DNA from 3 places in the Mesorhizobium sp. M0207 genome. Region 3 is predicted to be linked to each of the others. Evidence: predicted binding sites of a transcription regulator. Region 3 holds the regulator's gene; each other region holds the start of a gene.
The links. Region 3 encodes LexA, which represses DNA repair genes until DNA is damaged. Its sites were predicted from a motif close to TGTTCNNNNTGTGTTCNG; they were not measured.
Positions count from the first base shown of each region.

Region 1: dnaE (DNA polymerase III subunit alpha) is a predicted target of LexA. The motif match lies at 5,179-5,196, and genes of this name have one in related genera.
Region 2: uvrA (excinuclease ABC subunit UvrA) is a predicted target of LexA. The motif match lies at 2,484-2,501, and genes of this name have one in related genera.

Region 1 covers NZ_JAMYSQ010000012.1:1,176-9,343, reverse strand. The annotation lists gene NKJ15_RS17225 (hypothetical protein) at 1-319, opposite strand, end outside; gene NKJ15_RS17220 (DMT family transporter) at 493-1,374, shown strand; gene dnaE (DNA polymerase III subunit alpha) at 1,389-4,916, opposite strand; gene NKJ15_RS17210 (acetyl-CoA carboxylase biotin carboxylase subunit) at 5,491-7,503, opposite strand; gene NKJ15_RS17205 (S-(hydroxymethyl)glutathione dehydrogenase/class III alcohol dehydrogenase) at 7,716-8,168, shown strand, end outside.
Region 2 covers NZ_JAMYSQ010000012.1:106,201-114,368, forward strand. The annotation lists gene uvrA (excinuclease ABC subunit UvrA) at 1-2,334, opposite strand, end outside; gene NKJ15_RS17680 (hypothetical protein) at 3,031-3,429, opposite strand; gene NKJ15_RS17685 (ATP-dependent Clp protease proteolytic subunit) at 3,426-4,031, opposite strand; gene NKJ15_RS17690 (SRPBCC family protein) at 4,058-4,582, opposite strand; gene NKJ15_RS17695 (ArsR/SmtB family transcription factor) at 4,579-4,893, opposite strand; gene NKJ15_RS17700 (cupin domain-containing protein) at 4,976-5,365, opposite strand; gene NKJ15_RS17705 (single-stranded DNA-binding protein) at 5,574-6,086, shown strand; gene NKJ15_RS17710 (OsmC family protein) at 6,209-6,634, shown strand; gene NKJ15_RS17715 (MarC family protein) at 6,643-7,272, opposite strand; gene NKJ15_RS17720 (hypothetical protein) at 7,347-7,877, opposite strand; gene NKJ15_RS17725 (helix-turn-helix transcriptional regulator) at 7,964-8,168, shown strand, end outside.
Region 3 covers NZ_JAMYSQ010000007.1:188,695-196,862, forward strand. The annotation lists gene NKJ15_RS13310 (hormone-sensitive lipase) at 1-505, opposite strand, end outside; gene kynU (kynureninase) at 601-1,848, opposite strand; gene lexA (transcriptional repressor LexA) at 2,296-3,030, shown strand; gene NKJ15_RS13325 (ComEC/Rec2 family competence protein) at 3,024-5,489, opposite strand; gene gltX (glutamate--tRNA ligase) at 5,586-7,007, shown strand; gene gltA (citrate synthase) at 7,187-8,168, shown strand, end outside.

The DNA of each region.
Region 1 (8,168 bases), on a different contig from region 3:
TCAATTGCGCCGGCCCGGTGCGCGATCCGACATAGGTGCCGGTGTATTTCGTCCCGCTCGATTTGAGATCGGCGCTGATGGCGCGCGTTACCACGATAAGACCGCGGCAGCTGCCGTCGAGCGACAGCGAGCTCGACGTTGCGTCGGAATTGAAATGACAGGAGACATTCACCGTCGGCGCATCGGTGGTCACCTTGACGATGCCTTTGCCGGCGAAATTCCCCTGGAATGAGCGAAGAAAATCCGGATCGTCGGCATGCGCTGCCCCGGCCCCGGCCGTCAGGCAGCCGGCAAGTACAAATCGTGCAAGTGATTTCATCGGACCGCTCCTCGTTGGTATCCAAAACACAGCACGCAAACACTGAGGGACCAACGCTCCCCTCAGCGGCGGGTTCCGGCTTCAACATCACTGTTTGCAACGCTGCGCGGCTGGCCCAGTCGAATGCGTCGGCTAGCGGTTGCGATGAGCGCTCCGGCTTGCGACATAGCCGCATGGCACCCGCACCCTCGATCCCCAAGGCCGCGTTCTGGATGGCGCTGTCGATCGCCTCGTTCCTGGCGATGTCGGTGGCCGGCCGTGCCACGACGGCCGAACTAAACGTCTTCCAGGTGCTCGAGCTGCGCTCGGTGATCGGCTTTTTCATCCTGTTGCCGCTGGTCATGATGTCAGGCGGTTTTGCGGCGATGCGCACCGGACGCCCGCTGGCTCATATCGCCCGCAACGTCGTCCACTATACCGGCCAGGCTGCCTGGCTCTACGCCCTGACGCTGATCCCGCTTGCGGTACTGATCTCGATCGAATTCACGACGCCGATCTGGACCGCTTTGCTGGCCGTCGCTTTCCTCGGCGAAAGGCTGTCCCGGCCACGGCTGGCGGCGATCGTGCTCGGGCTGATCGGCGTTGTGATCATCGTGCGTCCGGGCGTCGGCGCGGTCAATCCGGGGCATGTTATCGTGCTGGGAGCCGCGGTCTGCTTCGGCGTCTCGGTGGTCCTCGTCAAATCGCTGACGCGGACGGACAGCGTCGTGCGCATCATCTTCTGGATGCTGATCATCCAGTCGCTGCTTGGCCTCGTCCCGGCGCTTTACGAATGGCGCAACCCGCCGCTTGAACTCTGGCCGTGGATCCTGCTCATCGCCTTCACCGGCATGTCGTCGCATTTCTGCATGGCCCGCGCACTTGTCTATGCCGATGCGACGGTCATCTCGCCAATGGACTTTTTGCGCGTGCCGCTGTCGGCGGTGATCGGATGGCTGCTCTATCACGAGCAGATCGACGCCTTCACCGCCGGTGGCGCCCTGCTGATCCTGCTCGGCAATCTGCTCAATCTGCAGCGGAGAGCACCGCAACCGGCGGAGATCGCCGCTTCATAAGCGTGCGCTAACTCTTAGACCAGTTCCACCTCGACCACGCCCGGCACCGCCCGCATCGCCGACGCGATCTGCGGCGAAACGCGGTAGCGGTTGGGCAACTCGATCTCGACCTCGCCCTCGCCGCCTTCCTTGATGACGATGATGCTCACCTGACTGTCGCCACGCTGGCCAAGCTGCGATTGGATTGTCGATGCCGGTGCGTCATTTCTGACGAAGATGCGCAACGCTTTCTGGATACGGCTTGCCTCTTCCTCCAACGACTGCACGGTCTGGATGCGCAGATTGACGCCTTCAGGCCTGTCCTCGGCCGAAACGGTGATCACCACCGAGCGGCCGGGTTCGAGCAGGTCGCGGTATTGCGCCAGCCCCTCGGAAAACAGCACCGCTTCATACTGGCCGGAGGTGTCGGAGAACTGCACGACGCCCATCTTGTTGCCGGTGCGCGTCTTGCGCTCCTGCTTGGTGGTCACCGTGCCGGCGAGCCGGCCGGCGGCAGCACCGCGTTTGACGGCGGCCGAAAACTCGCCCCAGGTCTGCACCCGCATTTTCTGCAGCGCCGCCTTGTATTCGTCGAGCGGATGCGCCGAGAGATAGAACCCGACCACCTGGAATTCACGGTGCAGGCGGTCGGCGGCGAGCCAGGGATCGGTCGCCGGCAAGTTGAGCGCCTGCGACTGTGCGCCGAGCGAGGCGCCAAAGATGTCATGCTGGCCGGTGACGGCATTCTGCTGCGCCAGCGACGCCAGCCCCATCATCCGCTCGACGCCGGCCATCATCGCCGCGCGGTCATGACCGAAGCAGTCGAGCGCGCCGGCCATGATCAGGCTTTCGAAGACGCGCTTGCCGACGATCTTCGGATCGACCCTTTCACAGAAATCGGCGAGGCTCTTGAAGGGTTTTTCGCCGCGCGTGGCGACGATGTGCTCGACCGCCGCATCGCCGACGCCCTTGAGCGCGGCCAGCGAATAGAAGATGCGGTTCTCGCCGACCTCGAAATCCCGGAACGACGTCATGACCGACGGCGCCACCACCTCGATGCCGAGGCGCAGCGCATCCTGGCGGAAATCGGCGAGCTTGTCCGTATTGCCCATGTCGAGCGTCATCGATGCCGCCAGGAATTCGACGGGGTAATGCGCCTTCAGATAGGCGGTCTGGTAGGAGACGACGGCATAGGCGGCGGCATGCGATTTGTTGAAACCGTAGTCGGCAAACTTTGCCAGCAGGTCGAAGATGAAGTCGGCTTGCGGCTTGCCGACGCCGCGCTCGACCGCGCCCGAAACAAAGCGCTCGCGCTGCTTGTCCATCTCGGCGCGGATCTTCTTGCCCATGGCGCGGCGCAGCAGATCGGCTTCGCCCAGCGAATAGCCGGAGAGCTCCTGCGCGATCTGCATCACCTGTTCCTGGTAGACGATGACGCCTTGCGTCTCCTTGACGAGATGGTCGATCTTCGGGTGGATCGACGCCATCTCCTCCTCGCCGTGCTTTCTGGCGTTGTAGGTCGGTATGTTCTCCATCGGCCCCGGCCGGTAGAGCGCGACCAGCGCGATAATGTCCTCGATACAGTCGGGCCGCATGCCGATCAGCGCCTTGCGCATGCCGGCACTTTCCACCTGGAACACGCCGACCACCTCGCCGCGCGACAGCATGGCGTAGGTTTCGGGGTCGTCGAGCGGAATGTGGGCAAGATCGATCTCGATGCCGCGGCGGCGGATCAGCTTGACGGCCCTGTCCAGCACCGTCAGCGTCTTCAGGCCAAGGAAGTCGAATTTCACCAGCCCGGCCTGCTCGACATATTTCATGTTGAACTGCGTGACCGGCATGTCCGAGCGCGGATCGCGGTACATCGGCACCAGCTCCGACAGCGGCCGGTCGCCGATGACGATGCCGGCGGCGTGCGTCGAGGCGTGCCGATAAAGACCTTCCAGTTTCTGCGCCGTATCGAGCAGCGTCTGCACGATCGGCTCACGCTCCGCCTCTTCGGCAAAGCGCGGCTCGTTGGCGATGGCGTCGGCGAGCTTGACCGGATTGGCCGGGTTCGACGGCACCATCTTGCTCAGCTTGTCGACCTGCCCGTAAGGCATCTGCAGCACGCGGCCGACGTCGCGCAGCACCGCGCGCGCCTGCAACGTGCCGAAGGTGATGATCTGGCCAACCTGGTCGCGGCCGTATTTCTGCTGGACGTAGCGGATGACTTCCTCGCGCCGGTCCTGGCAGAAGTCGATGTCGAAGTCGGGCATAGACACGCGGTCGGGATTGAGGAAGCGCTCGAACAGCAGCGAAAAACGCAGTGGATCGATGTCGGTGATGGTCGTGGCATAGGCGACCAGCGAGCCGGCGCCCGAACCGCGGCCCGGGCCGACCGGAATGCCTTGTGCCTTGGCCCATTTGATGAAGTCGGCAACGATCAGGAAATAGCCCGGATATTTCATCTTCTCGATGACGCCGAGCTCGAAATCCAGCCTTTCGCGATATTGCTCGACGGTATAGCCGGGCGTCGGCCCGTGCGCCGCCAGCCGCGCCTCCAGCCCTTCATGCGCCTGCCTGGCAAGCTCCTGCGCCTCCGCCTTGACCGCAGCATCGGCGTCGGCGACATCGCGGCCGGCAAAGCGCGGCAGAATCGGATTGCGGGTCTTCGGGTAATACGAGCAGCGCAGCGCGATCTCGACGGTGTTGTCGATTGCTTCCGGCAGGTCAGCGAACAGCCTCGCCATATCGGCCTGGCTTCTCAGGAAGTGGTCGGGCGAAAGGCGGCGGCGATTGTCGGCCGCAACCACGGAACCTTCGGCGATGGCGATCAGGGCGTCATGCGCCTCATAGTCTTCACGAGAGAAGAAAAACGCCTCGTTGGTGGCAACCAGCGGCAGATCGTGGCGGTAGGCGAGGTCGACCGACGACTGCTCGATGGCGCGGTCGTAGCCGGAGACCCGCTCAAGCTCGACATAGAGCCGGTCGCCGAACAGGCTCTTGAGCGCCGAGAGCCGGGTCTCGGCGAGTTCGCGGCGATCCTGTTTCAAGGCAGTGCCGATCGGACCGCCCGGTCCGCCCGTAAGGCAGATCAATCCGTCGGTGTGGCCCTGCAGCATCTCGCTCGTCAGATGCACCGCTTCGCCGGGCGGTGTCTCGAGATAGACGCGGCTGACCAGCCTGACCAGATTGCCGTAGCCGGCCTCGGTTGCGGCGATCAGGACGACCGGCCGCATCTCCGGTCCTTGCCGCCTGCGGTCGCGCTGGCTGTCGCTCGCCTCGCCGGAAAAGGCGAGGTCGATCTGGCAGCCGATGATCGGCTGGATGCCGTCCTTTACCGCCTTCTGGGCGAATTCCAGCGCGCCGAACAGATTGTTGGTGTCGGTGACGGCGATTGCCGGGCATTCGTCCTGCACCGCATGGCCGACGATCTTGCCGAGCTGCAAGGCACCTTCGAGCAGCGAATAGGCCGAATGCACGCGCAGATGAATGAATCGACGCGCCGCCGCCTCCGCCCGCGACGCCTTTGCATAGGCCTCGCGCAGCAAGGGATCGCGTGGAAGTCTTTCATCCGCCATGGTTTTTTCGCGCCGCCTGAAGGGACTCAGTCGATGAAGTTGTATTGTCGAGCGCCGGGTAGCACGAGTCCAGCGCTAGTGATTAGAGCTTTGGAGGTTTAGAGCAACCGCCGAAGCTGCCAATTTCCCCCTTGTGGGGGAGATGTCCGGCAGGACAGAGAGGGGCGCTGTCCCGCCAACCTCAGGCTACAAACAAAACCCGCCTCGGCGGGCGGGTCGTTGGAGCCAATTAGCACCATAGCCAAATTAATAGCATAGCTGCCGGCACAAAGCAAGAACAAAATACGGCGCGACGGGGAAAAATTCGAGTTGTCCGTCTCCCGAGAGCGTATCCAGAGGATTGCAAGGTCGCGTTCCTTCGCGCCCCCCTCTGTCCTGCCGGACATCTCCCCCTCTAGTGGGGAGATTAGCCATCATCTCGGCTTTCGCCAATTTCCAACTTTGCAGGAGCGAGCTAGGCCCCGAAGCTGCCAATCTCCCCACTTTAGGGACACTTGAGGGGGAGATATCCGGCAGGACAGAGGCGCGCGCTGTCCCGCCAACTTCAGACAGAGCGTCGAGGGCGGGTACGGCCTCATGCGAATTCCATGATCACCGCATCGACGGCAAGGCTGTCGCCTGGCCTGGCGTTGAGCTTCGAGACGATGAGGTCGCGCTCGGCGCGCAGCACGTTTTCCATCTTCATCGCCTCGACCACGGCCAGCGTCTCGCCGGCCTTGACCTCCTGCCCCTCGGCAACGGCAATCGACACGACGAGGCCGGGCATCGGGCATAGCAGCATCTTCGAGGTATCCGGCGCCACTTTTTCCGGCATCAGCCTTTCGAGTTCGGCGGTGCGCGGCAGCATGGCGCGGGCTGTCACCGAGATGCCTTTCCAGGCGATGCGGAACCCGTTCAGCACCGGCCTGACTTGCGCCGCGACCTTGCGGCCGCCGACCGTGCCGCGCCAGATGAGATCGCCCGGCCGCCAGTCGGATGCCACCGTCAGCGGTTTGCCGCCGTCGATTGTGAGGTCGAGCTCCATCGGAATGGAAATCATGCCTTCGACGATGGCAACCGAAAGATAATCCCGGCCGATCTTCACCACCCAATCGCGTTTCAAGGCGCCCGAATGCGGCGCCAGCCGCCCGCCCAGCCGGTCGAGCCGGTCGCGGCGCAGCAGTTCGACTGCGGTGGCGATCGCGGCCAGCACCGCGTTTTCTTCGTTGTTCGGCACAATGGGCGCGAAGCCGTCGGGATATTCCTCGGCGATGAACGCCGTCGATAGCCGCCCTTCCCGCCAGCGCGGATGCTGCATCAGCGCCGCCAGGAACGGTATGTTGTGCTCGATGCCGTCGACGACGAAACTGTCCAGCGCTTCCGACATCGCGTCTATCGCCGCCAGCCGTGTCGGCGCCCAGGTGCACAGCTTGGCGACCATCGGGTCGTAGAACATCGAGATTTCCGAGCCTTCGGTAACGCCGGTATCGTTGCGGATAACGACCTCGCCGAATTTTCCCTCTTCCGGCGGCCGGTATTTCGTCAGCCTGCCGATCGACGGCAGAAAGTTGCGATACGGGTCTTCGGCATAGAGGCGGCTTTCCACCGCCCAGCCGTTCAGCTTGACGTCGCTCTGCTTGATGGCGAGCTTTTCGCCGGCTGCCACGCGGATCATCTGCTCGACCAGGTCGATGCCGGTGACGAGTTCCGTCACCGGATGCTCGACCTGCAGCCGCGTGTTCATTTCTAGGAAATAGAAGTTCTTGTCGCTGTCGACGATGAACTCGACCGTGCCGGCGCTCTGGTAGTCGACGGCCTTGGCCAGCGCCACCGACTGCTCGCCCATGGCTTTGCGGGTCTTGGCGTCGAGGAAGGGGGACGGCGCCTCCTCCACGACTTTCTGGTTGCGGCGCTGGATCGAGCATTCGCGCTCGCCGAGATAGAGCGTGTTGCCATGCGCGTCGGCGAGCACCTGGATTTCGATATGGCGCGGATCGACGATGAATTTTTCGATGAAGACGCGGTCATCGCCGAACGAGCTTTTCGCCTCCGACCGCGCCCGGTCGAAGCCGTCGCGCACCTCTGCCTTGCTCCAGGCGATGCGCATGCCCTTGCCGCCGCCGCCGGCTGAAGCCTTGATCATCACGGGATAGCCGATTTCGCCGGCTATTCTTTCGGCATGGGCGGCGTTTTCGACGACGCCGAGCCAGCCGGGCACCGTCGACACCTTGGCCGCATTGGCGAACTTCTTCGATTCGATCTTGTCGCCCATCGCCTTGATGGCCTTGGGCTTCGGGCCGATGAAGACGATGCCTTCCTGCTCCAGCGCTTCGCAGAAGGATGCCCGCTCGGACAGGAAACCGTAGCCGGGATGCACGGCCTCTGCTCCTGTGGCCTTGCAGGCGGCGATGATCTTTTCCGCGACCAGATAACTTTGCGCAGCCGGCGAAGGCCCGATATGCACCGCCTCGTCGGCCATTTCGACATGCACGGCGTCGCGGTCGGCGTCGGAATGGACCGCGACGGTGGCGATGCCCATCTTGCGCGCCGTCTTGATCACGCGGCAGGCGATCTCGCCACGGTTGGCGACCAGGATCTTTGTGAACATGCAGGCCTCGTCCCTCGGCTGCCCTTCTTTTACGGACCTCCCGTTTTATGGGCTTCAGGGGGCCGGTCAAGGCAAAGTCGGAGCCTATCCCGCATGCAAACGGCGGGCGCTGACGAAAATCCGGGGTCAGAACGTCGCTTCGTGCATAGCGCAGAGCTGAATGGTAAGTTAAATCTAACCTGGATTGCAGACTGCCTTGGGAGGATTGCCTGATGAAAACGCGCGCCGCTGTCGCCGTTGCCGCCGGAAAGCCGCTGCAGATCATGGAGGTCGACCTCGAAGGTCCCCGCGATGGCGAGGTGCTGGTCGAGATCAAGGCAACCGGCATCTGCCACACCGACGAGTTCACGCTGTCGGGCGCCGACCCGGAAGGCCTGTTTCCGGCGATCCTCGGCCATGAGGGCGCCGGCATCGTCGTCGACGTCGGCAAGGGCGTCACCTCGGTCAGGAAGGGCGACCATGTCATCCCGCTCTATACGCCGGAATGCCGGCAGTGCCCGTCCTGCCTGTCGCGCAAGACCAATCTGTGCACCGCCATCCGCGCCACGCAGGGACAGGGTTTGATGCCGGACGGCACCTCGCGCTTCTCGATCGGCAAGGACAAGCTGTTCCACTACATGGGCTGCTCGACCTTCTCCAATTTCACCGTGCTGCCCGAGATCGCG
Region 2 (8,168 bases), on a different contig from region 3:
GGGCAGGAAGTGCATCTCGATCTTGATGACGCCATCGCCCTGGCAGGCTTCGCAGCGGCCGCCCTTGACGTTGAACGAGAAGCGGCCCGGCTGGTAGCCGCGCGCCTTCGCCTCCGGCAAGCCGGCGAACCAGTCGCGGATCGGCGTGAAGGCGCCGGTGTAGGTGGCGGGGTTGGAGCGCGGGGTGCGCCCGATCGGCGACTGGTCGATGTCGATGACCTTGTCGAGGAATTCCAACCCCTCGATGCGGTCGTGCTCGGCCGGATGCTCGCGCGAGCCCATGATGCGGCGCGACGCCGCCTTGAACAGGGTCTCGATCAGGAAGGTCGACTTGCCGCCGCCGGATACGCCGGTGACGGCGGTAAACGTGCCGAGCGGGATTTCGGCGGTGACGTTCTTCAGATTGTTGCCGCGCGCGCCGACGACCTTCAGCCGGCGGTTCTTCTTGGCCTCTCGCCGCGCTGCCGGCGTCGCCACTTCGAGCTCGCCCGACAGATATTTACCGGTGATCGAAGCGGGCGTCGCCATGATCTGCTGCGGCGTGCCCTGGGCGATGATGTGGCCGCCATGGATGCCGGCCGCCGGGCCGATATCGACGACGTAGTCGGCATGCAGGATGGCGTCCTCGTCATGCTCGACGACGATGACCGTGTTGCCGATGTCGCGCAGATGCTTCAGCGTGTCGAGCAGGCGGGCGTTGTCGCGCTGGTGCAGACCGATCGACGGCTCGTCCAGCACGTAAAGTACGCCGGTCAGGCCGGAGCCGATCTGCGAGGCAAGACGGATGCGCTGGCTCTCACCGCCCGACAACGTGCCGGAGTTGCGCGACAGCGTCAGATAGTCGAGACCGACATCGTTGAGGAAGCGCAGCCGCTCGCGGATTTCCTTGAGCACGCGCACCGCGATCTCATTCTGCTTGTCGTTGAGCGATGCAGGCAGGTCGGTGAACCACTGGTCGGCCTTGCGGATCGACAGCTCGGTGACCTCGCCAATGTGCTTGCCGGCGATCTTGACCGCGAGCGCCTCGGGCTTCAGCCGATAGCCGCGGCAGGCCGGGCAGGGCGTGGCCGACATGAAGCGCTCGATCTCCTCGCGCATCCAGGCGGATTCGGTTTCCTTCCAGCGGCGCTCGAGATTGGGGACGACGCCCTCGAAGGTTTTCGTCGTTTTGTAGGAGCGCAGACCGTCATCATAATGGAAGGTGATTTCGCGCTCGCCGGTGCCGTGCAGGACGGTTTGCCTTGCCTCCTCGCTCAAATCCTTGAACTTGTCGCCGAGCTTGAAGCCATAGGCAATGCCCAGCGCTTCCAGCGTCTGCGCATAATAGGGCGAGGTCGACTTCGCCCACGGGCTGACGGCGCCGGCGCGCAGCGAGACATTCTCGTCGGGCACGACCAGGCTGGCGTCGATGGCGCGTTGGCTGCCGAGCCCGTCGCAGGTCGGGCAGGCGCCGAACGGATTGTTGAAGGAGAACAGCCTGGGCTCGATCTCGGGAATGGTGAAGCCGGACACCGGGCAGGCGAACTTTTCCGAGAACAGCATGCGTTCATGCGTCTCGTTCTTCGATTTGTTGACCGAATCCTCGCCGGTCTGGCTGGCGTCGAGCGGCTTGTCGGCAAATTCCGCCACCGCCAGCCCGTCGGCCAGCTTCAGCGCGGTCTCGATGGAATCGGCGAGCCGCGTCGCCAGATCGCCGCGCACGACGATGCGGTCGACGACGACGTCGATGTCGTGCTTGTACTTCTTGTCCAGCGCCGGCACGTCTGCGATCTCATAGAAGACGCCATCGACCTTGACGCGCTGAAAACCCTTCTTCTGCAGCTCCAGCAGTTCCTTGCGGTACTCGCCTTTGCGGCCGCGCACCATCGGCGCCAGAATGAACAGCCGGGTGCCTTCCTCGACCGCAAGCACCCGGTCGACCATCTGCGAGACCGTCTGGCTCTCGATCGGCAGGCCGGTGGCCGGCGAATAGGGTACACCGACGCGGGCGAACAAAAGCCGCATATAATCGTAGATCTCGGTGACGGTGCCGACCGTCGAACGAGGGTTCTTCGAGGTGGTCTTCTGCTCGATGGAGATGGCCGGCGACAGGCCGTCGATCTGGTCGACGTCCGGCTTCTGCATCATTTCGAGGAATTGCCGTGCATAGGCCGAAAGGCTCTCGACATAGCGGCGCTGGCCCTCGGCGTAGATGGTGTCGAAGGCAAGCGACGACTTGCCCGACCCCGACAGGCCGGTCATGACGATCAGGCTGTCACGCGGCAGGTCGAGATCGACATTCTTCAGATTGTGTTCGCGTGCCCCGCGAATGGAGAGATATTTATGGTCGGCCATCGCCGGTCGCCGCCTCAGAATCTGGAATTCGTGGGATGGGCGGGTTTTCCCGACCACCCCCTATGTAGGTAATTTCGCCGCCTTTTCGAGAGACGCCACAACTCTCGACCAAAGCGTTTAACCGCCTTTCGCGCGAACGGGCAAGCGGAAAGAACAAAGGCCGAACACGCTCCTGACAAAAGCTGCCCGTGAGGCCGGCTTCACAAAGCGTCTCGCGATCACATTTTTCGGCAACCCGGCTATTCAAGGTTGACGTCCCCGCGTCATGGGGGCAGAATCCAATTGTCAACGAAGCCGGCCGTCTTTCGATGGCCTCGCGGCCTGGGGCTAGCCTGCGAGACGCCGCGGGTTATGCGATGAGCGCTTCGACGACAGTCGCAACGAACAGAAGGAGAGCAGAGGCATGACTCCACCGGATTGTTCCTTGAGGCTCCACGTGTCGCTGGAGCCGCGGCAGGTATAAGTAGCCAGGTCAGGCGTTTAGCGCTACCTGCCCACGTTGACCTGCCGATCCCCACAACAATCAGAGACTGCTAGTCGGATCGTCGGCTGAACGCCGCGAAGCATCCGAAATAAAAAGCCGGCAGTACACTCCCGGCAATTTGGATTTCAGATCCAAGAAAGCCCCGTCAGTTGCAAAGCAATGGCGGGGCTGTTCGTTTGAAGCGCAATATTTGTGGTTCACACCAGGCGAACTTAGCGGCTGGAGGGCCTGATCCCGCCGGTAGCGACATCAATGGTGATGCTACCGGAAATCCGAACGTCGGTATCGCCAATCTTGAAGGTGCCGTTGCCGCTGCCTAGAGCCATATCGTCAGGCTCAGGCCGCGGCGCTGGCTCGGCGATGCGATAATCGCTGGTCACACCGGGCAGAGCGCGCTTTTGCGAAGACGTCGAATTATCTTGGGCAAGTGCCATACCCACCAGCATGTTCGTGCCGGCAACGGTAGCGATGGCAAGGCATAACAGGCTGGATGAGCGGCTGGCGGTCATCGCCGGACTATAGTGCCGCGATAGCGGCAAGACCAGACCGATGGCGCTGAAATTGCGGGCGCTCAATCGCCTCAGTTCCGTCCGCCGGCCCGGCTCGTTCATGCGGCCTGCTTGCGAGTGTCGAAAACATGGTCGACGAGGCCCCAATCCTTGGCCTCCTGCGCGGTCATGAAAAAGTCGCGGTCGAGCGTGCGTTCCACTTCTTCGTAGGTGCGGCCGCAATGGCGGGCGTAAAGATCGGTCATGCGCCGCTTGGTGCGAAGGATGCCCTCGGCATGGCGCTGGATATCGGAGGCCTGGCCCTGGAAACCGCCGAGAGGCTGATGCAGCACGATGCTGGTGTTGGGTAGCGCGATGCGCCGCCCCGGTGTGCCGGCCATCAAAAGGAACGAGGCCATCGAGGCGGCGAAGCCCATACAAACCGTGGAGACCGGGCAACTGATATACTGCATCGTATCGTAGATCGCGAAACCGCTGGTCACCACGCCGCCCGGCGAGTTGATGTAGAGCGAGACCTCCTTGTCGGGATTGTCGGATTCCAACGACAGAAGCTGGGCGCAGACCAGCGCTGAGGTGCCGTCATCGATCGGGCCGTTGATGAAGACGATGCGCTCGCGCAGCAGCCGCGAAAATATGTCGAAGGCACGTTCGCCGCGGCTCGACTGCTCGATCACCATCGGCACCAGATTGGCAAGGCCGCTCATCGGTTGTCTCCGTTGACTGTTGTCGTTCAGGCCGCGCGCAGGAAGAGGCGCGGGGTGTTTGCGGCGATCTGCTTGTGCCTGGGAGTGTGCGCGTCAAAGGAAAGCCGGCAACCGGCGCCTGCCATCGCGATCTCCGGCACTGCTGCCCGAGCAAAACCATCATGGACGATGCGCAGATGCGTGCCGCCGGAAACGGTGCGGTCGAGCGTAAAGGTGACGATGCTGTCCACTGGGCTGTCGTTCATTGCGCTGTCCAGGGGATTGCCGGGCGGCACCTGCGTATCGCCGGGCGCCGGCCGCTCCCGCCAGGAATAGCGCAGCAGCCGTCCGGGATCCGCGTCGAGGATTTCGCACTCGATCGGCGCATTCGGCGCTTTAAAGGCAAAGCGGTTGCCGATTTCGGGCTTGATGTCGTTCGGCATCATCCAGGCCGCGAGCAGGTCCGGCACCGTCAGCGCCCGCCACACCTGTTCCGGCGGTTCGGGCAGCTCGCACTCGAACTCGATCTTGTCTGCGGCCATTTCGGCGCGTTCTTTGCCTCGGTTGGTCATTGGTCCATGTCCTTCAAAACCGTCTTGAGCCTTTCGATGCGCTCTGGCCAGAACGCACGGTAGCGTTCGATCCAGCCGAGCAGTGGCGCAAGCCCCTTCGGATCGACGCGGTAATAGGCGTTGCGACCGGCCCGGCGCTCGACCACGAGGCCGGCGCCGCGCAGCACTGCGAGATGTTGCGATACCGCCGGCTGCGATACCGGTATGCCAGTGCGCAGTTCCGACACCGTCATCTCGCCGTCGGCGAGCCGCTCATAGACGGCGCGACGCGTTGGATCCGCTAGTGCCCGAAAAATGTCTGCTTCGATCATGCCGAAAGCATAAGTCAATACTTATCGGTTTGGCAAGCCGTGTTTTTTAAGACAGGCGGTATTTTTTAAGACAGGCGAGGTTTTACAAACTCGCTGGAAGCCAGCGTCTCACCATGTCGGGGGATCCGTTGAACGTCGCCTCGAAAACTGGTGACGCGAGCACAGCATGAATATGAAGCAATTCGGAGCCGACGTTTCGGAAGCCATGTTGCCTGTACGCGGCGACAACAAGCGACTGTCCGGCAGTCAAGACGAGATGCTCTTCGTCGATCCACATCTCGGCCCTGCCAGCGATGACGGTAAGTACTTCCTCGACCGGGTGCCAATGTGTCGGGGCGCCAACGGTGGGTTCGACCCATTGTTCAAACATGCAAAGTTGAGTTGCGCCGTTGCGGGCAGAGACATGCATGCGGGTCTTTACTCCCGTCCGCCACTCTTCTTGCGGCTGATCGTTATGCGCAACCATCTTCATGCGTTCGCCTCGATCCCATGGTCTGTGGAAATTCGACGCCAAGACACTACTTCTTACTGACAACTATTGACAGTGCAGGGCCTCTCCGATAGAACGAAAAGAGAACAAAAACCTTGTGGGAAAAGGCAGCGACGGCAGGCAGGGATTGTCCATAGCCTGTAAGGTGCGGCGACAAAAATTCGGTTTCGGATGAGCGCGGAGAAGTCTCATGGCGGGTAGCGTCAACAAGGTCATTCTGGTGGGCAACCTCGGGGCGGACCCTGAAATCCGCCGCCTGAATTCGGGTGACCCGGTCGTCAACATCCGCATCGCGACGTCGGAAAGCTGGCGCGACAAGACGTCCGGAGAGCGCAAGGAAAAGACCGAGTGGCACAATGTCGTGATCTTCAACGACCAGATCGCCAAGGTGGCCGAGCAGTATCTGAAGAAGGGCATGAAGGTCTATGTCGAGGGCCAGCTGCAGACGCGCAAATGGCAGGACCAGACCGGCAATGACCGCTATACGACCGAAATCGTGTTGCAGAAATTCCGCGGCGAGCTGCAGATGCTCGATGCGCGGGGCGAGGGCGGCGGCCAGGTCGGCAACTATGCCGGTGGTGGTGCGAGCCGCGGTTCCGATTTCGGCCAGTCCGGCCCGGGCGAAAGTTTCAATCGCGGTGGCGCCAACAAGGGCGGCGGCGGTGGTTCGTCGCGCGAGCTGGACGACGAAATCCCGTTCTGATTTCTCGGGCGGACTGCCCTTGCGGCGAAAAGCGCCGGTACCTTGGTCACGAAATGGCATCCCGAAAATCTGTCTTGGATTTTCGGGACGTTGTGCGTTTGAGCGGTGAAAGGACGTATCAGGTGAAGGCAAGGATCAAATGGGTCGAGGAGCGCACTTTCGTTGGCGAGTCGGCCAATGGGCACAAGCTGGTGCTAGGCACTGCGTTAGGGCCGGAGGGCAAGACGCCGGGGCCGAGCCCAATGGAACTGGTGCTGATCGGCACTGGCGGCTGCTCGGCCTATGACGTGGTCCATATCCTCGAAAAGGGGCGCGAGGCGGTCGAAGATTGCGTGGTCGAACTCGATGCCGACCGTGCAGAAGCCGATCCCAGGGTGTTCACCCGCATTCACATGCATTTTGTCGTCAAGGGCCGGGCGCTGTCACACGACAAGGTAAAGCGGGCGATCGGGCTTTCGATCGAGAAATACTGCTCGGCCTCGGCAATGATGGCCAAGACTGCCGAGATTACCCACGACTTCGAAGTCATTGAAACGACAGCGAAGTAGGGCTGTCCCTACGTCGCCATCAGCGCCTTGATGCCGTCGGCGACGAACTGTACGGCGAGCGCCGCCAGGATGACGCCGAGCAGCCTTGTCAGGATCGAACGGCCGGTTTGGCCGAGGATACGGTCGATGCGCTCTGACAGCACGAACACCAGGTAGGTGATGACGAGGCAGATGGCGATGATGCCGACAAGGGCTGTCTGAGCGCCCAAACCCTGAAACGAGCTTGAGAGCAGGACGGTCGCCGAAATCGCGCCGGGACCGGCAATAAGCGGGATCGCCAGCGGAAAGGCGGCGATGTTGTGGATCATGTCCCTGGTGATGGCGACGTCGCCGATCTTCTCCTTGCGGTCCTGCCGGCGCTCGAACACCATTTCGAAGGCGATGAAGAACAGCAGAAAGCCGCCGGCGACGCGGAAGGCCGGCAGAGTGATGCCGAAGACTGACAGGATCGACGCGCCGGCGATTGCGAACAACGCCATTACCAGGAAGGCGATGACCGAGGCGCGCACGGAGACCTGGTTGCGCTCCTCGCGGTTCATGCCGCGGGTAACGGCGAGGAAGAGCGGCGCCAGGCCGGGCGGATCGATCGTCACCAGTATGGTGACGAAGGCGTTGAACAGGCTGTCGAAGCTCGGCATGCTGACCCTCCCCGCCGGCAAAGCCGGATAACGGGATTGGTAGAGCAAAGCGGAGCCAGTGGAAACCGTGCGGATCAGGGGCTGGCGGTGCGGCGCGCCAGAAACTCGACTTCGAGACGCCAGGTGGCGCCGTCGTCCTGTGAGCGTTCGCCCAGCCAGCGGAACGAATTTTCGGTGATGCGCGAAAAGCTCCAGCGCACAGCAGATCCGGTGCCGTCTGCGCCTTGCTGGATGATGGTATCGCCCTCGGCACGGCCGAGCTGGCGGCTGTAGTACTGATTGCGCGGATCGCTCCAGAAGATGTGCCAGGCGTCAACGCCGGGATCGTAGACGCGCAACGTCGTGCCATAGAAGGTCCATTTGCCGAGCGAGGGCGAGGGGCCGGCGTCACGGGCAGGCAGGATCCATACGTCCTGGATCGCGCGGCCTTCGAGCACCCAGCCGAAATGCACTTCGCCGCGCCCGGTCAGCACCTGACCGTCCTCGAGATGGCGCGTGGCGTCGAACGTCCAGGCGCCGACGAAGCGGCCATAAAGATTCAGTTTCTCGGCAAGGGCCGATACGGGCCCATCGCTGTGCAGGGCCTTGGCAAAGGAATTGGACATGGCTTCGCTCTCATCTTGTCAGGAGACCGGCAAGCATAGAGGCCGACAGGGGTTCTGCGCTTGGGAAAAGTTGCTATGTTTCGGCGATGACGACGAGCGCGCACAGGCTGGCGTCGGGCCGAGGCTGGCAGGTGTCGGATGTCATCTGCACCGCCAGCGCCGCCGACAGGCCATTCGAAGAGGAGCATCGGGATTTCTGCGTTGCCGCCGTAACCAACGGCACCTTCCGCTATCGTGCGCGCGAGGGCACGGCGATGCTGGCGCCGGGCGCGCTCCTGCTCGGCAATCCCG
Region 3 (8,168 bases):
GAACGCGCCGGACCACTTCGGTCGCCAGCGGCGTCGTCGCCGTAACCATCCGGCTAACAAGATGGCCGCCGGCCGAATGCCCGGTCAGCATCAGCGGCCCTGCAACCATCGCCGCCGCCTTGCCGATCGCCGCGCCGACCTCCTTGACGATGCCGCCAATGCGTATCTGCGGACAGAGCGTGTAGGACGGCATCGCCACCGCATAGCCGCGATCAACAGGGCCAGCGGCAAGATGCGACCAGAAATTCTTGTCGAATTCCATCCAGTAGCCGCCATGAACGAACACCACGAGTCCCTTAGGCTTGATGGCCGGCAGGAAAAGATCGAGCCGGTTGCGTGGATTGTCGCCATAGGCCATGTCGAGCCGCGCCCTGCCCTCGGTCGAAAGCACGTCGCGGAAAACCCGCGCGGGCTCGATCCAGGCCGCCGGCCAGCGATCGCTGCCGGCTATGTTGGCGCCGTTGGCATAGGCGTTGTCCCAATCGGCAATGTGACGTTCGAACACCCTGCGCCCTCCCTGGCATATGGCCTTGCAGCGTAGCCGTAAGCATCGCGCGGCGCGTCGTCGCCAGCCTCACGATTCCAGCTCTCGCATCAATCTCAAGTGACAGCTGCTTTGATGGCGAAGCGCGCATCCTTCCACGCACCGGTGTGCAGGATGTCCTCAAGCACTTTGACGGCCTGCCAGACATCGGCATAGCCGACATAGAGCGGGGTGAAGCCGAAGCGCATGGTCGATGGCGCGCGAAAATCGCCGATCACGCCTCGTTCGATCAGCGCGCGCATGACCTGGTAGCCATGCTCATGCATGAATGAAATCTGGCTGCCGCGTTTTTCCCCATCGCGCGTGCTTTCGAGCGTGAGCCCGTAAGTGCCGCACTTTGCCTCGACAAGCTCGATGAACAGATCCGCCAGCGCGATGCTCTTCTTGCGCACCGCCGTCATGTCGACATCGTTCCAGATGTCGAGCGCGCCCTTCAGCGTGCGCATCGACAGGACCGGCTGTGTGCCGCACAGAAACCGGCGGATGCCGGTGCCGGCCGCATAGCCTGGCTCGAAGGCGAAGGGCCGTGCATGGCCCCACCAGCCGGTGAGCGGCTGCTGGATGTCGGAAAGATGCCGCTCAGCCGCATAGATGAAGGCAGGCGCGCCCGGGCCGCCATTCAGATATTTGTAGGTGCAGCCAACGGCAAAATCGGCGTTTGCCTTGTCGAGTTCGACTGGCATCGCGCCGGCGGTGTGGCAGAGATCCCAGACGATCATCGCCCCGGCTTCCTGAGCCCTGCGCGTCAGCGCCGGCATGTCGCGCAGTTCGCCCGACTTATAGTTGACGTGGTTGACCAGCACCACAGCGGTGCGTTCGTCGATCAGCTCTTCGATGGTCGGCGCGTCGACTCCCGAGAGGCGCAGCAGCGTATCTTTTCGCGTCGAAACCACACCCTCGGCCATGTAGAGGTCCGTCGGAAAACTATCGCCCTCGGCGACGATGACCTGCCGCTCCGGTCGCATGGCCATGGCGGCGTGCAGCAGCTTGTAGATATTGACCGATGTCGTGTCGCAGACCACTGTCTGGCCGGCCGCGGCCCCGATCAGGCGCCCGAGCTGGTCGCCAAGTTCAAGCGGCATGTTGAACCAGCCGGCCGTGTTCCATGCGCGGATGAGATCATGCGACCATTCTTCGGTCGCGGCCTTGTGCAGTTCATCGAAAGCGGCACGTGAAGCAGCTCCTAGCGAATTGCCGTCGAGATAGATCACTCCTTGCGGCAACACAAAGCGGTCGCGCATCGCGCGCAGCGGATCCGCGGCATCCATCGCCTTTATGGCCACGAGATCGGGAATTCCTGTCATGATTTGTCTGCTCCCCCAAGATCCAACGCAACGCCGGACACGCATCGACTGTTCTTCCATTACTTGGTTGCGCGCAGCAAGGCTCCACCGGCGAGAAGCAGCCTGACCAGGCGGTGGAAACCGGGACTTAACCCGAGGTTGGCGTTTTGAGTTCGTTTCGTTCACGGTGCATTGACCAAACCGCACAGTCGATACGGGTTCAATTCCGTGCCTTTTGCCGACCGACGGCCGATGCCAGTGCCGCCTTCTAGGAGGCCAGAAGGGCGCAAACGAAAGCAGAATCAAGGCGATGAGGCTTGCGGCGGTGAAAATGCGGTACGCCGGTAGGGGACGTCGTTTGTTTCCCGAGCCTTAACGCATTCATTAAACTTTAAACAGTTGCGGAACACAACTGGAACAGATAGTGTTTGTTCTGGGTTTGTTTTTCTGATTCTGTTGGGGGTCGCTATGCTGACACGCAAACAACACGAACTGCTTATGTTCATCCACGAAAGGTTGAAGGAAAGCGGTATCCCGCCTTCATTCGACGAGATGAAGGAAGCGCTCGACCTGGCTTCCAAATCCGGAATCCACCGGCTGATTACGGCGCTGGAGGAGCGCGGCTTCATTCGCCGTTTGCCCAACCGGGCCCGTGCGCTGGAAGTGCTACGCCTGCCTGACTCGATCGCCCCCGGCCTCAATGCGGCACGCAAGTTCTCGCCGAGTGTCATCCAGGGTAGTCTTGGGCAAGGCGCCCCTCGGCAAGGCAAGCCGACATCGTCGCGCGTGCCCGCAGCCGGAAATGACGACGATGTCGTCGCCGCCGTTTCGATCCCGGTGATGGGCCGCATCGCTGCCGGTGTGCCGATCGACGCCATCCAGCACCAGACGCATTCGATTTCGGTGCCGCCGGATATGATCATGGGCGGCGAGCATTATGCGCTCGAGGTCAAAGGCGATTCGATGATCGAGGCCGGCATTTTCGACGGCGACACGGTGATCATCCGCAATGCCGATACGGCGAGCCCCGGTGAGATCGTGGTGGCACTGGTCGACGAGGAGGAAGCGACGCTGAAGCGGTTCCGCCGCAAGGGCGCCTCGATCGCCCTGGAAGCCGCCAATCCGGCCTACGAGACGCGCATCTTCGGACCAGACAGGGTCAAGGTGCAGGGCAAGCTCGTCGGACTGATCCGCCGCTACTGAGCTCCGTCCTTGGCGCCGGCTTTGGGGTTGTCGGCCCGGCGGTATGGCGGCAGGCCCCGTGCCGCGCGTGAAAATTTCCGCTGCACGTGCCAGGGCCGGTATGATTTTTCGACGGCGAAGCGGATCTCGGCGCGTGTTGCCGCTTGTGGATCGAAATAGACGGCGGCACTTCCCGCGCGCGCCAGTTGCCGTTTGGTGACGACGAGGACCAGCCGGTCGTAGTAGCAGGGGTTATGGGCGGTGGCGTCGTCGATGACGATCAAGCTGGCAAAGGCGCAGGCTGGCCGCGCAGTATCGCGGTCCTTGGCTTGCGCGATGATCGCGCCGGATGGATGCCTGGCAAGGCAGAGGCCGTCCGTGCAAATGAACGGCATGCCCGGCGGTAGGTCGGCCGGATCGGCAATGTCGAATTGCGGGTCGTTCTTTCCAGGTGTTTCCGGCGCGACGATAGCCTCTGATGTGAGCGCGCGTTTCCAGTTGTCGATGGTGAACTCATTCGGGCGTGCCCGGTTGACCGCGAGTTCACCGCTGCCGATCGGCAGCGCGACCAGCCGTGCGTCCTCCGAGACCAATACGTCGGGTATGCGTGTCTGCGTTGTCGTCAGCAAGCCGGCGAGCGCAAAAGGAAGTGCCGCCAGCCGCAACCACGTCGTCGCCATGCTGGCAATGACGAGGGCGATCGTCACCAGAAGGACGGATCTCAGCGAAATCAGTCCGACCGCATCGATCGGCGAGCGCTCCGAGATCCACCCGGACAGGGCGATCATCGCCGTCAGCCCCTTGCCCATGACATAGAGAAAAGGGCCATCCGCACCGAACGGCATCGCCAGCGCGCTGAGAACGGCGAAGGGCATGACGACCAGTGAGACGATGGGCATGATGGCCAGATTGGCGAACAGGCTGAGCGGCGCCACGCGCTGGAAATGCCATATGGCGAAAAGCGCCGTGGCGCTCCCTGCAATGATCGAGGTCATCGCCAGACCGCACATGCCCAGCAGGACCTTTCGAGTGGCAAAGCGTAGCGGCGACTGCCGCGGCGGCGGCGTGGTGGCCCTGCCGGCGCGGTAATCGGACCAGCCTGCATAGGCGCCGACAAGGGCCGCCGTCGCGGCGAAGGACATCTGGAAACTCGGACCGACCACCTCGTGCGGCGACACCAGGATGACCGCGATGGCCGAGATCGCCAGGTTGCGCATGGTGAGCGCGGCCCGGTCGAACAGCACGGCGATAAGCATCACCGCCAGCATGATGAAGCTGCGTTCGGCCGCCACGACAATGCCGGAAAAGACGAGGTAGGCCGCAATCGAAAAAAGCGCGGCGGCCGCGGCATATTTCTTGACCGGCCGTCGCGATGAGAAATCGGGAAACAGCGCGAAGGCACCCCGGAGCAGCGCCATGATGGTGCCGGCGACCAACGCCATATGCAGCCCCGAGATGGAGATGATGTGGTAGATGCCGGTGCGCCGCATCGCTTCGTTGATCTCCTCGGGAATGCCGGCGCGCACGCCGACGATCAGCGCAGCAGCAATCTCGCCCTCGGCACCGCCGATGCGGCTGCGGATATGGTCGGCGATGGATTCACGCGCGTCTTCGATCGCGGAAGAAAGCTGCGCGGCAAGCGGCATGCTGTCCGACGACACGATTTTCGGATTGCCGAGAAAAAAGCCGCTGCCGCCGATACCGGCGAAATAGCTGTCGAAGGAGAAATCATAGCTGTCGGGCCGCACCGGGCCGGTCGGCGGCAGCAGCCGCACATAGCCGGTGATCTCAGAACCGGCGGTCAGCTCAGCCGGTATCTTCATCGCCGAAACGCGGAGCCGTTCCGGCATGTAGCGCAGTGTCGGCCTGGCGGTTGAGATCACATCGATTGTCAGCCTGATGCGGCCGCTCGCCATGGGCTCGTACGATACGACGCGACCCGTCAGCCGCGTCGAGATTTCGGAGCCGAGCATATGCGTTCCGACACGCCATGTCTCGAACTTGGCGGCAAGTACGCCAAGCGCGCAGAGCAGTGCCACCATGAAGCACAGGCGCGTCCTGGGCCATGACCGCGAGACGACGGCACAAAGGGTCGCGAGGAGCGCGATTGCGACCGGCTGTGGAAAGGCCGGCTCCACCGACAGCCCGAAATAAACGACCACCCCGCATGCGAGGAACACCGGCACCAGCAGGAAGGCGATGCCGCGGTCGAGTTCCAGACCGGCCGCTGTGGTTACGCTGTTGCGGATACGGGACGGTGACGGGAGGCGGAAACGCCTGCGCAGGCGTACGATAGGCTCGCCCGCGGGCACGAGAACCGTTGCTGGGTCGCTGGCCGGCAGCGACGGAGCATCGAAGCGCGGAGCAGGTAGCAATGCCGGTGCCGGCGGGACAGGCGGGGGAGCGGCAAACAGCAAGCGTTCGCTGACGTCGCTGCCAACGTCCTCGCCCTCGCCCGCACCACGGCCTCGCACAGCCATCGGGTCTGCCCCTTGCGCCCTCGACCTCCTATGCTACATGAACGCGCAACGCGCGAAAGTCCGCAAACCCACTTCCTTCGCCCGCCTGAGAGTTCCATGCCCGATAAGGTCGTCACCCGTTTTGCCCCCTCGCCCACCGGCTATCTGCACATTGGCGGCGCGCGCACGGCGCTGTTCAACTGGCTGTACGCCAAGCACACGGGCGGCACGATGCTGCTGCGTATAGAGGATACCGACCGTGAGCGGTCGACGGATGCGGCGACGGCAGCCATTCTCGACGGGCTTTCCTGGCTCGGACTCACCTGGGACGGCGCGCCTGTCTCGCAGTTCGAGCGCGCGCCGCGCCATCGCGAGGTGGCCGAGGAGCTGGTGCGCGTGGGCAAGGCCTATTACTGCTACGCGACGCCGGCGGAGCTGGAGGCGATGCGCGAGGCAGCGCGAGCCAAGGGGCTTCCGCCCCGCTATGATGGGCGCTGGCGCGACCGCGACCCGTCGGAGGCGCCGCCCGGCGCCAAGGGGGCGATCCGCATCAAGGCGCCGACAGACGGCGAGACGGTGGTGCATGACCGCGTCCAGGGCGACGTGCGCTTTCCCAACAAGGATCTCGACGATTTCATTATTCTGCGCTCGGACGGCAATCCCACCTACATGCATGCCGTCGTCGTCGACGATCACGACATGGGCATCACCCACATCATCCGCGGCGACGATCATTTGACCAACGCCGCACGCCAGACCGTAATCTATCACGCCATGGGCTGGGAGGTGCCGTCGATGTCGCATATCCCGTTGATCCACGGTGCCGACGGCGCCAAGCTGTCGAAGCGGCACGGTGCGCTTGGCGTCGAAGCCTATCGCGCCATGGGCTACCTGCCGGAGGCGCTGCTCAACTATCTGGCGAGGCTTGGCTGGAGCCACGGCGACGATGAGATCATGTCGATCGCCGACATGATTACATGGTTCGACATTGGCGACGTCAACAAGGGCGCCGCCCGTTTCGACTTCGCCAAGCTCGAGGCGCTTAACGGCGTGCATATGCGCCGGATGAACGACGCGGCGCTGCTCGACATCTTCATCGCCACTCTGCCCTATCTAGAAGGCGGCCCGGCAATCGCCGCTCGCCTCGACGACAGACGCAGGGCGCAACTGCTTGCCGCGTTGCCGGGCCTGAAGGAGCGCGCCAAAACGCTGGTCGAACTTGTTGAAGGGGCTGCATTCCTTTTCGTCGAACGGCCGCTGCCGGTCGACGAGAAGGCGGCGGCGCTGCTCAGCGGTGAGGCACGCGCGATCCTGCGGGGCGCTCATGCGGCACTAGCCACGGTTTCGGGGTGGTCTGCCGCCTCAGCCGAAGCCGCGATCCGCGACTATGCGCAGGCCGCCGGCTATAAACTCGGCGCCGTGGCCCAACCTTTGCGCGCCGCGCTCACCGGCAAAAGTACCTCGCCAGGTGTCTTTGATGTGCTTGCCGTGCTTGGCCGCGAGGAAAGCCTGGCGCGGATCGCTGATCAAATCGATTAGCAAACTGGCCCAAGAAGATTGGCATTGAAAGGTGTGTTTCGCAGTGCAACATTGGGTCTTGGCCTAATCTGCCGCGCAGATTCAATTGCGGGCGCAAATGTGCGTATTCCGATGCTTTTGACGTGTTGGGTTCAGATATTTTGCCTTTGCCGGCCTGAGGAAACAAAAAGGAGTTTGCTATGACCGAACCTGCGACAAAAATGGAATTTGGCGGCAAAACCCAGGCATCGACGGCCAAGCTGGAACTCGGCGGCAAAACCCATGAATTCAAGATACGAAGTGGTTCGGTAGGACCTGACGTCATCGACATCGGTTCGCTCTACAACACCGCCGGCGTCTTTACCTACGATCCCGGTTTTACGTCGACGGCGAGCTGCGAATCGGAAATCACCTTCATCGATGGCGATGCCGGCATTCTTTTGCACCGCGGCTACCCGATCGACCAATTGGCCGAGCACGGCGACTTCCTCGAAGTCTGCTATCTCTTGCTCTATGGTGAACTCCCGACCAAGGCGCAGAAGGACGATTTCGACTACCGGGTGACGCGCCACACTATGGTGCATGAGCAGATGTCGCGCTTTTTCACCGGCTTCCGCCGTGATGCGCATCCGATGGCGGTGATGTGCGGCGTGGTCGGCGCGCTGTCGGCCTTCTATCACGATTCCACCGATATCTCGGACCCCTATCAACGCATGGTCGCGTCAATGCGGCTGATCGCCAAGATGCCGACGATCGCGGCGATGGCCTATAAATACCACATCGGCCAGCCATTCATTTACCCGAAGAACGAGCTGAATTTCGCAGCCAACTTCCTGCATATGTGCTTCGCCGTGCCTTGCGAGGAATACAAGATCAATCCGGTGCTGGCCCGCGCGATGGAGCGCATCTTCATCCTGCACGCCGATCACGAACAGAACGCCTCGACTTCGACCGTCCGCCTGGCCGGCTCGTCGGGCGCCAATCCTTTTGCCTGTATCGCTGCCGGCATCGCCTGCCTGTGGGGTCCCGCACATGGCGGCGCCAACGAGGCAGCCCTGAACATGCTGGGCGAGATCGGTCATGTCGATCACATCCCGGAATTCATTGCGCGCGCCAAGGATAAGAACGATCCGTTCCGATTGATGGGATTTGGCCACCGCGTTTACAAGAATTACGATCCGC